2 regions of the Priestia flexa genome follow, and region 1 is predicted to be linked to the other one. Evidence: riboswitches for the same ligand, from Rfam matches in the RefSeq annotation. Region 1 holds a riboswitch; the other holds the start of a gene.
The links. Region 1 has a riboswitch for cyclic di-AMP ahead of LZP85_RS01480 (glutamate/proton symporter GltT). Riboswitches for the same ligand answer to the same signal wherever they lie in the genome.
Positions count from the first base shown of each region.

Region 1 (8,042 bases):
GGATTTTCAGTTATTTTATTTGCACCGATCTGTGCACTTTTTGCTGTTGTGCTAACTGAGCCAAGCTATGTATTACCTTTCTTTTCAAATATTTTTATGGAAAAGATGGTAGGATTTATCAAGCTTTATTTTCCCGTTTTCTTACTAGGGGCTATTTTTGGTAAAGTCGTTGAAATGTCAGGGTTGGCTGAAACGATTGCTAAAACAATTGTACAAGTTGTTGGTGCAAAGCGTGCAATTTTAGCTATTGTCATCATGGGAGCGATTCTAACTTATAGTGGAGTTAGCTTATTTGTTGTTGTTTTTGCTATCTATCCATTTGCAGCTAATCTATTTCGAGAAGCCAATATTCCTAAAAGGCTTATTCCAGGAACGATTGCATTAGGTGCCTTTACGTTTACAATGGATGCTTTACCAGGTACTCCACAGATTCAAAACGTTATTCCAACTACTTTCTTCAAAACTGATATTTATGCTGCACCGATGCTCGGTATTATTGGAGCCATTTTCGTCTTACTTGTAGGGATGAAGTATTTAGAAGCTCGTCGTAAAAAAGCAGAAGCTGCTGGTGAAGGATACTACGGCTTTGACCACGAAACTGCAGCTGCAGCTGAGAAGCTAGAAAATGATGTAACAACAGGAGAAGAAGAAACAAGTACGAAAAGTGAAAAACCAACCTTGCCTCGTCAAATCTTAGCGTTTGTACCACTCATTTTAGTAGGTGTTATGAATAAAGTATTTACAATGGCTTTGCCTGTTTGGTATCCAAATGGCTTTGATTTTACTGCCATTGGTCTTGACTCCTTTGGAAAAGTTGAGCTTTCATCTGTACTTGCTATTTGGTCAGTTCAAATGGCTCTAGTAGTAGGGATTATTGCGACACTACTGTATGATTGGAAAAAGGTAAAAGTAAACTTTCAAGCAGGTCTTAACACCAGTATCAGCGGGGCATTGTTAGCTTCTATGAACACGGGTGCTGAATATGGTTTTGGAGGCGTTATTGCTGCTCTTCCAGGCTTTGGTGTTATTAGTAAAGGAATTTCCGAGACATTTACAAATCCACTTGTTAACGGTGCTGTGACTACAACAACATTGGCTGGTATAACTGGTTCTGCATCAGGCGGTATGGGAATTGCATTAAGCGCTATGTCAGAAAAGTATTTAGCGGCAATTAATCAGTTTAATATACCACCTGAAGTGATGCACCGCGTTATTTCGATGGCATCAGGCGGTATGGATACACTTCCACATAACGGTGCTGTTATTACGCTTCTTGCAGTAACAGGTTTGACTCACCGTCAAGCATATCGAGATATTTTTGCAATTACGATCATTAAAACGCTAGCGGTTTTTGTCATCATTGCACTTTACACTTTCTTCGGTATTGTTTAAGGTAAAAAGCATCCTTTCTTAGTAGCAAGGATGCTTTTTTATCGACATATTTCCCTAGAAATAATGTTATTTCGCAGGAAATGTCTTATTATGACTCTTGTAAATTCTTTTCTTGTTCTAATCGTTCTAAGATGCGGCGTTTACGATAAAGCATCGTCCCTATTTCTCCAATGTCTCCAATCGCCTGCTTATTTACATAAGCACCGAAGATCATACCTGCTATAGGAATCATTTGAAAAAGTTTTTTCCATCCCCAGTTATCTCGATAAGTCGTAAATACCTCTCTCCAACCTTGAAGCTGCGATAAGCTTTGTTCTCGCTTCCCTTCTGATAGCTCTTCTAAAATTGCTCGCTTACCTACAATGTCAGAGGATGAGAACTGCATGCACTTTACCATAAACACACGCTCTTCTTGTTTTGTCGGGTCGTATCCATAGGAAACAGCTACTTCTTGTAGCGTTTTTAAAGTTAGCCCTAGTACAAACGGTACATCAATAGCCAGCGTGAAGATACCACCAATTCCAGTCGTAGCACCTTGAATTTTAGCATTTTTTTGACGTGCCTCCACAAAGGCATTTGCTAACTCATCCATTTCTTGAATAGATAACTGCTGAATATCCGTTAATGTTAAATCTTTTTCTTTTAAGCGTTTAGATGCTTTTTCTAACGTAGCGGAAGTATTAGCTAAATATTGGCCTCCGTTATCAATGTACTTAGCAACCTCGTCAAGAAGCTTTTCTATTTTTTCGTGGATAAACCTAGGCGTGACTTTATCAAGCGCTGCAAAAGGTAAGCGAAGCAGCTTTTCCCAAAAGAATAGTCCCTTTTGACTTTTTTCCCACTTTTCAATCTTCTTTAATTCTTTAGCCAGCTGTTCAGTCGTTTCCATATGCTTTCCCCTTTCTACATAAAGCGCCCAGACAACTAATTTGCTGGACGCTCTCTTTTCCCTTATGCTTTTTGTTTCTTTTTCACATATTTAAACGTAAAGAAAATAATAATGATAACTAATAGTCCAATTCCAATCGGCTGCATATATTGAGATACAATAGGTCCAACATCTTCCCATTTTGGGCCTAACTTATAACCCAGATATACGTAAAGAGCCGTAATTGGTAACATCGCTACAAACGTGTAAATAGAAAATTGCCAAACGTTCATTTTTGCCATTCCGCAAGGAAGCGAGATGGCTGTACGTACTCCAGGAATAAAGCGACCAAAAAAGGCTACTCCTGCCCCATATTTATTAAAAAATCGATCTGCTGCATCGATTTCCTTTTCTTTTACTAGAAAATACTTTCCATATTTTAAGACAAGTGGACGCCCACCATAGCGACCAAGAGCATAAAGTGTTAATGGTCCAAACACGCCTCCAACTGTTCCTGCTAAAATAGCTAAATAAAGGTTCATGTCACCTTGATATACCCAATATCCTACGAGTGGTAAGACTAGCTCTGCTGGGACAAATTCAAACGTTAGCGCTAAGATAACGCCGAAATACGAAAGTTGCTTAAGCGCTTCTACTAGTGATAAAACAATTGTTTCTAACAAACGACTTCCTCCTTAGTTAACTTACTGCTCTATAACAAAACGTGATATTTTAAAGCTTCACAAGTCATAATTGTATATTAATCCCCTTTAATTGAAAAGTAAAAAAAGAACGAATGCTGTCAATCTAACGAATTAACGAGTCGTTCTGTAAAAAATCCCAACAAAAAAAGCACTAGATTACTAGTGCCTAAATTTTAAAGTTAATTTGGATGACGCCAACTTTTCGAAGCGCATCATATAAGATGACAAGAGCTGGACCTAAAAACAGCCCCACAAACCCTAGCAATTTAAATCCAATATACAGGCTAATTAACGCAGCTAAAGGAGAAATTCCCATGTTTGTTGAAAAAACTTTTGGTTCTACAACTCTTCGAACGACGGTAATCACCCCAAATAAAATAAATAGACCAATTGCCAACGAGTCTTGACCTTGAGTTAAAGCAAATATTCCCCATGGAACTAGAACGGAACCTGTTCCTAGAATTGGTAGAATATCAACGATAACGATTAAAAGACTCAATAAAGCCGTGTACGGAACATTTAATAGCCATAGCCCAACATAAGCCATCACAAATGTTAAAAGACTCAATACAATCTGAGCTTTAATGAAGCCAACACCTGCTTGCATTAATTGCGTAATAACAATCTTTGTTTTATATTTCGTTTCATCTGTTAAAAACGATTTTACTTTTTCTTTTATGTTCGGTAGCTCTAAGCTAATGAATACTAAAGCAACTAAATAAATCAGAAATTCTAGCAAGAAGCCTGGAACGGTTGCAGCAAAGCTAATAATTAACTCAACGGTTCCTTTTAATAGTGTATCCAATGAATTAATGGTGCTTTCGATTGCGTTTTCAATGGATGAAATGACTTCTGTAGGAAGAGCGTTTGAATAATACTTCCACTTAATAATGTTAGGATAAATTGTTGTTTCATAAAGCTCTTTTACAAAAGAAGGCGTAACTTTTGAGAGAGCCACTACTTGCGTTACAATTGTACGAATAATAAAGAAACCAATTAATGTTATGGATACAACATATAATAAAAACGCTACTAATACAGCATAGATTCGACTAAACTTCAAAGAATGCTGCAACTTTTGAATAAGACCTTCTAGAACAATTGCTGTTAATAATGCAAAGACAATTGGTAAGCTATAAGGAATTAAAAAACAAGCTGCAATAATCGATACAATAATTGCTATGCGCTTCTTCCACATATGTAAATGCCTCCCACGCTTTCTTCCTAAATTCACTCACATGCCACATACTAGAGCACGCTCAGCTTGTTTATTTAAAAACATATCTGTTGTTACCTACTATAATTATAGGTTTAATTTCTTTATTAATAAAGAACTAATCAAAAAATTATCAAAAAAGCTACTTACCTGTTCATAAAAATAGAACCGGTAAGTAGCCTTATGCATTAAGCATTGTTACGAGATTAGAAGATACATTAGCTAGCTACTTTTGCCTCTCTCGACTGTTTCATCACTTCATTAGCTTTTATAGGATTGTACTTGCCTTCAGACTTAGACATAACAATTCCTGCAATTGTGTTACCCATTAAGTTTACAACTGTACGAGCCATATCCATAATTCGGTCCACACCGGCAATGAATGCAAGACCTTCGGCTGGAATTCCAATCGTACCTAACGTTGCTAATAATACAACAAATGATGTTCCTGGAACGGCTGCCATCCCTTTTGAAGTAATCATAAGCACTAGGATTAGCGTTAGCTGTTCGACAATTGTTAAGTCAATTCCATAAACCTGTGCCAAGAAAATAGCGGCAATTGCTTGATACAGCACAGATCCATCTAAGTTAAACGTATAACCAATTGGGATAACAAACGATACAATAGCTTTTGGACATCCCATTTTTTCTAATTTGCCCATAATACGCGGTAATACCGTTTCTGAACTTGATGTACTATATGCTAACAGCAATTCATCTTTTAAATAACGCATTAATGTAAAGATATTTACACCAGCCCATTTCGCAACCGCTCCTAAAACCACAATTAAGAAGAACAGTAAACCAGCGTGAACTAGAATAACAAGTTTCGCTAGAGACATTAATGATTCTAAACCAAACTTAGAAACAGTTACACCAATGAGAGCAAAGACCCCGATAGGAGCAACTTTCATCACCATGTTAACAACATGGAACATCGCATGAGAAACGCCATCAAAAAATTGTAAAACAGGCTTTCCACGATCCCCAATAGCTGCTACACCTAATCCAAATAACACGGAGAAAAAGATGATGGCTAACATGTCACCTTCCACTAATGATTGGAAGAAGTTCGTTGGAACAATATGAAGGAACGTTTCTGCAACGGATTTCTCACTTTGTTCTTCACTTGTCTCTACGTACTGGTTAATATCAGTCTTTTGTGCAGATTCAATGTCCACTCCTACACCTGGTTGGAAAGCATTAGCCAATAAAACACCTATAATGATTGCAAACGTTGTGATGACTTCAAAGTAAATGATAGTCTTAGCACCTAATCGGCCTACTTGCTTGCCGTTACCAGCGCCCGCAATACCAACAATTAAGCTTGAGATAACAATTGGAATAACAATCATTTTAATCAGGCGTAAGAATAAGTCGCCCAGCGGCTGTAAATACGTTGCTACTCTTGGATCATTAAACCAAATAACACCAACTAGAATACCTAAAATTAAACCAACAAAAATTTGTGTTGCCATGCCAAACCGCAATTTTTTCATATGTGCTCTCCTCTCTGTTGTAAAGCGATTTTATTTTTTCTGAAAATTAAAAAAAGACCATTCTAAAAGAAAGAATGGTCGACAAAAAGACAATGTTCTTTCTCTCAATAAGCAGACGAGGTTAACTGTCGGATTCGGGTTTGAGAGTACCCTACTTTCACTCAGGAAAGATTCACCCCAAGGCATATGATATACCAAATTTGTGGTTCCCCCGCTCTAATTTAGATTAAGCTTCTTATTAAATTATTTTTCTAAAATATTATACAGAATTAATGTTTTATTCAATAAGAATAATTTATCTGTTTTTCGAAAGCTTGTCAATTTATTTTTATGACTCAAAACTTTTTAACTATATAAATGCCAAAATATAAAACAGCCTTGGTTCTAAATGTAACCAAGGCTGTTTTATCATTCTTAAAAGAATACAAGATAAATAGCAACTGCTAATACAATACGATAAATAGCAAAAGGTACCAATTTTATTCGATTAATTAATTTTAAGAAAAAGCGAATGGAAACAAGCGCTACAATAAAAGCACTAATAAAGCCGGCAATGAAAAAAGGCAATGCATCAATCGTGAAATACTGCCAGTTTTTGATTAATGATAACCCACTAGCTCCTGCCATGATAGGAACAGCCATAATAAAAGTAAAATCAGAAGCTGCTCGGTGACTCATGCCTAAAAGTACCCCACCTGAAATGGTAGCACCAGAACGCGAAAATCCTGGCCATAGAGCGATACACTGAAACAATCCAACACCAATGGCTTGACGATAGGTCATTTGATCTACCGTTTCTGTTTTTGGAATTCTTGAAGCAAAGCGGTCTGCAATAATCATTAAAATTGCTCCTGCAATTAAGCTGACTAACACCGTGTTCAACGAGAACAAATGCTTGTCAATAAAATCTTCAAATAAGAATCCTAATACAGCTGCCGGAAGCAAACCAACGATAACTTGAGAAAGTTTTAATCGATTTGTTACCTGTTCATATTTCTCATTTTTACGATTTAACCCTAATAGATTAATAAAACGATTTCTAAACAAAACAACAACGGCTAGGATCGAGCCTAATTGAATGACAATCTTAAATGTATTAGCAACCTCTGGTGAAAATAGTTCTTTTGAATTCAGCCATAAATCATCTACAATAATCATGTGTCCGGTCGATGATACAGGCGCAAATTCAGTTAGACCTTCTACAATTCCTAAAATAATCGCAACAATAATTTCCCACATTTTTACTCTACCTTTCAAGATTACATAATTTTTTCATCTTCATAGCAAACGTGAATATTCGCTTTTTATCATAATTGTTTGCTGATAAAAACACAATCTTTATTTGAAGAACAAAAAAAGCCCAAACTGGGCTTTTTTTATGGACAATCTTATTTACTATATGATTTAACTTGTTTTGAGTGAACTACTTTACCTTTTAGATTATATAAGCTAAGAAGATAACCGCCCATAGCCCCAGCGATTGCTGGTACTAACCAACCAAATCCTGTGTTATACAATGGCAAAGTCTTTACAAGTCCCCCCCAAGCACCTAAGTTTAACCCTGACTGAAGACAAGCGTCCGTTACGCTTACAATTCCAACGAATAAAATAGATAAAGCATATACACCTTGCTTTCCTTTGATTAAAGAATTCGTTAATGATAGAACAATTAGCATAATAGCAACAGGGTAAATAGCTGTTAAAACTGGAACTGAAATTTTTAGAATCATGGTTAATCCTAAGTTTGCAACAAGTAAACTAAATACGGCAATTGTACTAACCCAAACCTTATATGATACTTTCGGTACTAATTGCTCAAAATACTGACTGCATGAGGTTAATAATCCAACAGAAGTTGTTAAACACGCTAGCGTAAATACAACTCCTAATAGAACAGCTCCGAACGGTCCAAAAAGCGTAAATACAATGTTCGTTAACGTTATTGCTCCATTTGCTGCATTGGCATGACTAACAGATCCTAAATATGCCAGCATAAGATAAATAATAGCTAGCAACGTTCCTGCAATTACTCCTGCACGAATAGATGATGACATAATACTTTTCGTACTAGTCATTCCTTTTTGCTTCAAAGCCATTGCAATGACAATTCCAAAGTTTAGCGCAGCAATTGTATCCATGGTCGCATAACCATCGGTAAATCCAGTAGCAAATGCTTTTGTCACATAGTTACCTGCAGGTTGACCAGCCGGCTCAAAAGGATAAGAAAGGGCACGAATAAAAATAAGTGAAATAAGAACTAATAAAACTGGCGTTAATACTTTCCCAAAGCGGTCAACAAGCTTTGAAGGCTTTAAAGCTAACCAGTAAGCAAGTGCAAAATAACAAAACGTATATCCAAACAG
Region 1 covers NZ_CP090431.1:272,412-280,453, reverse strand. The annotation lists gene LZP85_RS01500 (GntP family permease) at 1-1,392, shown strand, start outside; gene LZP85_RS01495 (EcsC family protein) at 1,481-2,281, opposite strand; gene LZP85_RS01490 (DedA family protein) at 2,344-2,943, opposite strand; gene ytvI (sporulation integral membrane protein YtvI) at 3,131-4,162, opposite strand; gene LZP85_RS01480 (glutamate/proton symporter GltT) at 4,399-5,679, opposite strand; cyclic di-AMP (ydaO/yuaA leader) riboswitch at 5,776-5,922, opposite strand; gene LZP85_RS01475 (undecaprenyl-diphosphate phosphatase) at 6,094-6,918, opposite strand; gene brnQ (branched-chain amino acid transport system II carrier protein) at 7,068-8,042, opposite strand, start outside.

Region 2 (8,042 bases), 1.9 Mb from region 1:
TCGAACAAGAGCAAGCAATGCTTGATGGCATCCAGCAAAATACTTCTCTCATTCAGCAACGCATGAAAACGTTAGAAGATACATCAAAGCAAATTACACAAATTGTAGCGATTGTAACATCCATTGCTGAACAAACAAACTTACTTGCTTTAAACGCTTCAATCGAATCAGCTCGAGCAGGGGAACATGGAAAAGGATTTGCCGTGGTTGCTCAGGAGGTTCGTAAACTGGCGGAGGAAACAAAAAAATCAATCGCAAACATTTCAACTTTCATCAAAGATATTCAAAAACAAATAAAAAGCGTAGCTGAGATTGGAGATGAAGTGGCGGGGTTAACAAAAGACACAACGGTAAATATGAATAACATCACAACGTTTTTCACAAATGTTTTAACTGTCACAACAGAAAATAAACAGCAGAGCGTTCTAACAAAAAAAGAACTAGACAAAATATCTTCCATTATTTCAGAATTGACAAATCGTATTGATAAAATTGCTACATCATCCGATGAGCTTTATACACTATCTGAAAAGGTATAAACAAAGCAGAGCCAAGGCTCTGCTTTGTTCTTATCTAAATTAGAAAGTACCAGCTTGTGATAATCCGTATCCGAAGTGCGTGTCACGACCAGCTGGTCCTAAATCAATTGATTTGTTGATTAACAGTTGACGTAACTGTGCATTTGAATATGATGGGTATTTCTGTTTGTATAAGGCTAGGATACCAGCTGCATAAGGGCTAGCCATTGATGTACCGCTTAACGTTGAATATTGACCGTTTAAGTATGTGCTTAGAATAGCCGCACCAGGAGCTGCTATTTCAACAGTAGGGCCAGTTGATGAGAATGAAGCACGGCGATCATAACGATCCGTAGCTCCCACAGCAATAACTGAATCATATTTCGCTGGGTAATTTACCGTATCTCCTGTTCCAGCAGAGTTTCCAGAATTTCCAGCAGCAGCTACTACAACTGCTCCACTTTGATAAGCTCGATCAACTGCCGATTTTAATGCTGTAGATCCTACAGACGTTCCTAAGCTTAAGTTAATAATGTCCATGTCGTTTGCTACAGACCAGTCAATTCCAGCGATGATACTAGAAAGGCTTCCAGAACCGCTGCTTTCAAGTACTTTTACACCGTAAATATCTGCGTTATATGCAACACCAATCGTACCTGTACCGTTGTTTTCAGCACCGATAATCCCTGCTACGTGCGTACCGTGTCCATTATCATCATTATAAGAAGATGTATATGATACAAATGAAGCTCCTCCAGCTACTTTTAAGTCAGGATGATTTGTTGCAACTCCAGTATCAACTACCGCCACTTTTACACCTTGTCCACTTAAACCAGTTGACCAACTTGTAGGAGCCTTCACTTTAGAGATTCCCCAGTCTTGCGTATCAGCTGCTACTGATATACGAATATCTTCTTCTACATAAGCTACATTTGGATCTTTTTCAAGCTTTTCAACCTCACTTGGAGTCATTTCTGCGACGGCAATCGGTAATTCTTTCATTTTCTTTTTCACTTTACCGTTTGCTTTTGTAATACTTTTTTCATTTACGCTACTTTTAAATCCTACAATCACTTGTTCTTTTTCTTCAGTTGCTGCATAAGCTCCTCCAGTAGATGGTATTAACACCCCTGCCGTAATTGCTAACGATGTTACAACCTTTAACCAACTATACTTTTTCATATCATTGCCCCTTTCGTATTTTCCACTGCTAGTTTTAGTAGTTTAGTAGCAGCAGAGACAATCCATTAACTTTACCAGTGAAAGTTGGATTTATTACCTTTAATTATCTATTTTTACAACTTTTTGGCTATAGGTTAATAGGCTGTATAGAAAAGCTGACAAGAGCAAATCTAAGGGCATTTAAAAAGTATTTTTTTTACAATTAAAGAGTATATTTTACTAGTAAGTACAAAAAAATATCTTTAAAATATTCATATTATTATATCACTATCACAAAATAATATTATAGTAATTTTCTAAACATTCTTTAATTTTAAAAACAATAGTAAAGACCTACCCTTCTTTAGTTCTTTATAATTATTATATATATGACTTTATTTCTTTTAATCTAACATGTAAAAAAAGACCATACAAATAGCATGGTCATATACCGATCGAACCAGACAGTTGGGGGAATTGTCATGCATCGGGTCTTTATTAGAGGGCGTTATGATGTGAAAGGAAATCATAATGACTTCCTATTTTACTATATTCACTACAAGAGTTTTTGCAATGGACAAACGTGGATTCTAATACCTTTTTTATTAAACAGTAACACGCCAATCTGCCTTATGACCGTATCTTTTTTCGATTCTAAAACTCAATATCTGCAAAAGCGTAATAAGTCTGGACAGGCTCTCGGTTTCATTAAAAATTTTTAAAAAAATGAATCTAAATTGATTACTTATACGTTATATAGGTAGAAGGCACTTTAACATGACTATAATTGAAAAGGAGGGATTGAGTGGATGCGCAATCAATCAAAATTACCAGGAATCTTAATGGTTACATTCTTTTTAATGATCGCCACAATTTTAGGCGCTACTATTATGTTTTAATTAAAACGAAGACCGTATCCTTTGTTTATCTATGAAAACAAAGAATGCGGTCTCTTTATTATCCAATCAATACATCTTCATTTGGATAACGAATTTTTTCACGTTTTGATTTAGCTAAAGAAAATGCTAAAGTTAACGGACCTATCTTACCTAAAAACATGATAAAAATAATAATAACACGTCCAACGTATGATAGCTCTGGCGTTACTCCCATGGATAAGCCAACTGTTCCAAATGCTGATACAACTTCAAACATCAGCTTTAAAAAAGGCGTGTTCGGTTCCGTTATATTTATTGCAAACGTAGCGAAGAACACAAACATAATTGCGATCATAGAAATAGCTAGTGCTTTTACAACATATACAGTACTTAACCTGCGCTTTAATAAGACAATATCTTCACGTCCTCGAATAAATGAAAGGACGGCAAATGTTATCACAATAAACGTTGTTAACTTTATTCCTCCACCAGTAGACGCACTCCCTGCCCCAATAAACATTAAAATGATCATTAAAAAAGCTGTTGAATCCGTCAAGTTAGCTATGTCAATAGAGTTAAATCCAGCGGTCCTCGTACTAACCGCTTGAAAATACGATGTCCACATCTTGTCACCAAGACTTAAGCTTCCCAACGTTTTGGCGTTTCCATACTCTAAGAAAAAAATAAACAGCATCGCCACAGTATTAATGATAAATGTTCCAATAATCATTAATTTTGAATGTAGGCTAAGCTTTTTGTAAGACTTTTTCTCCCATAAATCCGCCAGTACCGTAAATCCGATTCCCCCAATAATAAATAATAATGAAATCGTAATATTAATGAGTGGATCTCCTGCATACTGCACTAAGCTATCAGATAAAAGGCCAAACCCAGCATTATTAAATGCTGATATTGAATGAAACAAGCTAAAAAATAACCCTTTTTCCCAGCCGAACTCTGGTACCCACCGAATGGCTAAAAAAATCAGTGCAATCAACTCAATGACAAAAGAGAAGATAAAAAGGCGCTTTACTAGAAGAATGACGCCACCAATATTAGTTTGGTTTAAAGCTTGCTGGACCATCATTCGTTCTTTAAAACCGATTTTTTTACCGAGCATAATAAAGATCAGCACGGCAAATGACATGATCCCTAATCCACCTACCTGTATCAGAAGCATAATAATCGTCTGACCAAATACCGTAAAGCGCGTTCCTGTATCTACAACGGCTAATCCCGTTACCGTCATAGCTGAAGTAGAGGTAAACAAGGCGTCTATCCAAGAGATTGGTTCCGTTGTAGAAAATGGAAGCATTAAAAGTAATGCGCCAATAATAATTCCCCCTCCAAAGATTGATGTTAATAATTGGGGGGGCGTTAGCTTAATACTTCTGGCTAAACTCATTGATTATACGCCTTCTTCCTCAAAGCGATTAATATCCCGATTATGTCCAATAACAATGAGCATGTCACCTTCATGGATAATTTCATGGGCTGTTGGTGAAATTACCATTTCACCATTTCCACGTTGAAAACCAATAATATTACACCCATACTTGGAACGGATGTTTAAATCAAATAATGTTTTATTATGAATCTTTTTTGAAGCCATTATTTCTACAATGCTATAGTCCTTTGAAAGTTCAATGTAATCAATAATCTTTTCAGAAACTACGTGATGCGCAATTCGTTTCGCCATATCTCGCTCAGGGTGAATGACCTTATCGGCTCCAATTTTTTCAAGTACTTTTTGATGGTATGAATTTACTGCTTTTACCCACACCTGCTTCACACCCATATCTTTCAGTAACATTGTTACCAATACACTCGCTTCAATATCGTCTCCAAATGATACGATTGCATGATCAACATTTCGAATTCCAAGGCTTTTAAGGCTTGCTTCATCCACACCGTTTACTTGCACTGCATAAGTGGCTGTATTTGTGTACTTATTGACAACTTCTTGATTGCGGTCAATCGCTAGAACATCCACATCTAGATTGATGAATTCTTCTACAAGGCTGCCGCCAAAACGCCCTAATCCTAACACCGCAAATTGCTTTTTCATTTCAAACTTTCCTTTCCTATTCCGGTTTCTCTCTTGTTTTATTGTGCTCTTTTTTTATGATCTTACTTATTGTAACGATTAATTTCCACACAAAAAAAACACAGGAAGGCTCCTGTGTTTTTTACACATTCCATCTCCCCCTCAAAACGCTTGCGAAGTTAGCTGTCGGATTCGGGTTATGAGAGTAACCCTACCTATAAAGGATTCACCCCGAGCACAAAGTGTGCAAAAGTGGTTCCTCCGCTCCTATTAGGATTCAGCGATTTCATCTATTTGTGACTTACTTTAAATGGAAAAATAAGTTATTACTTAAAGTTTCACCTTATCTTACTCCCACATTTTTGGTATGTCAATACCTTTTTTAAATAATAAAATCCCCCTAAAAATAAGAAGGCAAAACGCAGAAATTTTTATCATTTTTCACTATAATAGAATATAAAAATGAAAGAGCTGATGAGAATAGATGAACATTGATCGTATTGATTTACATATTTTAAAGGAGTTAACTACTAACGCTCGACTTTCCATGAGAGAACTTTCAAAATTAGTCAATCTATCAGCCCCTTCGGTTGCTGAGCGGGTTCGAAATTTGGAACAAGTTGGTATTATTAGCGGATACTCTGTCACTATTAATTGTGAAAAATTAGGGCTTCCTATTTCTTGTTTTGTTGAGGCAACAATTAAAAACGGTGAATATCGTCGCTTTAAACAATTTATCGCTACTTATCCATACGCTTTATTTTGTGAACGAATAGCTGGAAAAGCCTGCTTTATTACAAAGTTACAGCTTCCAAACCTTAAGGAACTTGAAAATTTCATCGATGAAGTTACTCCTTTTGCACATACTGTATCTCATATCGGTATTTCTCAAGTCGAAATGAAACCCGGCTTTATCGATTATCTTTTAAAAGAAAAATAAGTTAGACTATGACTACTTCAATTCTTTTCATAAGGCAACCTTACATATTAACATTTAATTGCAAAAAGACGTGATGGTATCATCACGTCTGAGGAGTATGAATGGAGACTAGTCATTTTATTTTCTTTATCTTTATGTATGCGAATTAAACAAAAAAATGCCTTTCAACCAAAAGGTGAAAGGACAATGAATTTTCCGAATAATGAAAGATTTTACAACCCTATCTTATCACTTACAAAAACATTTGTCTATTTCTATTTTTATTCATTTCATTTATATTGCTCTATCACGATAAAAGGGGGCTTCATCAATGAAAAGAACAAACAGAATGAGACTGGGACATAACGAAATGATTCTGTCTCAACAAAAGATATCTGAACGATCAAAAGTATTCAACTGTTGATCGTTCGGATAGATCATTAGCTGAAATACTTATGTCCCAACCTCAGTAATCTATATAAAAGGTGAATCAAGAGACTTGAACGTACTTAACCTGTCTCTTTAATTCATCCTGAACATAGTTATTGATAGCTTTTTGTACAAGCTTTTGAAGGATTGGCTCTTTCGCTTCTTCAACTGTTTTAAATTCAGCGCTATATCCCGCTTTGTCAAAGTAGCCTTTTACATCTTCTTCGGATATTTTGTCTCGAAAGAACTGTTTCGATTGAAAATGAGCTTTAATGTGCTTCTTTACAACTTCTTCTGTAATGTCTAGCTCTTCATAAGCTTGCTCTCTAATTTTTTGACTATAGGAATGTTCAATTTCATTCCACAATTGTTCTGACTGTTGGTTCACCCAATCAGTATTGACAGCTTCTTCCCCTACGTACTTATCAACAATAAGCTGATAAAGAGCATCTTTTCGATAAGAAGAATCGTTCACCGGAGCATCCGGATCTAGAAAGCCTTGTACGGCTAAAAATTCTCGAAGTTCATCACTTGTAATAGGGTCACCTTTGTATATAGCGACCACTTTATTAGACGGCTGTTCATTGTTTAGTGTTGGAAAAACAACTTCTTCTGAAGCATTTACACACCCAGTAATCAACAAGGCAGCGATTAAAAATAGAAATAGCTGCCGTGCTGTGTATATCATTCATCGTTGCCTTGTTGTTTCAACGTTAGTGAAAGGTTTATTTTTTTTCCGTTTCTGTAAACGTCAAGCTTTACTTTATCTCCAATTGCACGCTCCGTGTATAAATACTTGCGCAAGTCACTGGATGTTTTTACTTCTTTACCATCTATCCCTACAATGATGTCTTTTGATTGTAGACCAGCTTCTGAAGCAGCTGAAAAAGGTTCAACTGTCGTAACCACAACACCGTCAGAAGTATCTTCTGTTAGGCCTAGCTCATTTTCTTTAATGGCAGTTGATAAACCTGCTACATCCTGTAGCCCCACTCCCATATATGGTCGATTAATTTTTCCATCTTTCATTAGCTTGTCAATAATAGGTTGAACATCTGCAGTTGGAATAGCAAAACCGATTCCTTCTACACCGTCTTCAGCAATCTTTAAACTATTAATACCAATTACTTGACCAGCAGCATTGATTAATGCTCCACCGCTGTTTCCTGGATTAATAGCTGCGTCTGTTTGAATAACATCCAAGTTCCATTCCCCAGCTGATGTTGTAATGTTTACCGTTCTCTCCGTGCCGCTTACAATACCTTGTGTGACTGTTCTTGAGAACTGCTCACCAAGGGGGTTTCCAATGGCAAGTACCGGTTCTCCAGCCACGAGTGAAGTAGAATCACCAAATTCAGCTACTGCCTCTACGTTTTTAGCATCCATCTCTAAAACAGCTAAATCGGTTAGCGGATCCGCACCTACAATTTGGGCATCCTCTTTCTTCCCATTTGATAACGTAACTTCTACCTTACTTGATCCTTCTATTACGTGGTTGTTTGTTACAACATACGCTTTGTTATTATCTTTTTTAAAAATAACGCCTGAACCTGTTCCAGATTCTGCTGTTTGCGTATCTCCTGAAAAGGGATTTGTTCGCTCTTGGATATTGTTTACGCCTACTACGGCTGGTGAAACTTTATCTACAACGGATACCAGGTCTCCTTGACTTACATTGGTGCTAATAGTTTTTGTAGCAGCTGTAGTTGTAGCGTTTGTTGAAGTAGATGCGGTATTCGTTTGGCTTCCATCATTTGTGAACCCTAGCTGAGGCGCGCTATATAATACAATTCCTCCACCTAATACAGCACCTGCAATGGACGATGCAAGAAATGGTAAAAACCTTCTTTTAGATTTTTCTTCTCTTACATGCTCAGACCGATAAATTGGATATTCTTGTTTCATACCTGGTTCTTGTTGATATTCTGCATCGTATTGAGCTTTCATTTGGTCATTATTAGGTTGACTGTTATATTCACCATCATTGTTATTTTGATTAAAGTCTCTTGGTTCCATATAATTGGCTCCTTTACATTCAATTATGTTTTTCGTTATTTACACTATAAAACAAAAGTTTGGGATAAGTATCA
Region 2 covers NZ_CP090431.1:2,345,759-2,353,800, forward strand. The annotation lists gene LZP85_RS12140 (globin-coupled sensor protein) at 1-539, shown strand, start outside; gene LZP85_RS12145 (S8 family peptidase) at 579-1,700, opposite strand; gene LZP85_RS12150 (TrkH family potassium uptake protein) at 2,637-3,962, opposite strand; gene LZP85_RS12155 (potassium channel family protein) at 3,966-4,625, opposite strand; cyclic di-AMP (ydaO/yuaA leader) riboswitch at 4,758-4,897, opposite strand; gene LZP85_RS12160 (Lrp/AsnC family transcriptional regulator) at 5,089-5,544, shown strand; gene LZP85_RS12165 (hypothetical protein) at 6,014-6,640, opposite strand; gene LZP85_RS12170 (S1C family serine protease) at 6,637-7,857, opposite strand.
Region 2: linked by a shared signal. The riboswitch ahead of LZP85_RS12155 (potassium channel family protein) and the one ahead of LZP85_RS01480 (glutamate/proton symporter GltT) in region 1 are both predicted to bind cyclic di-AMP.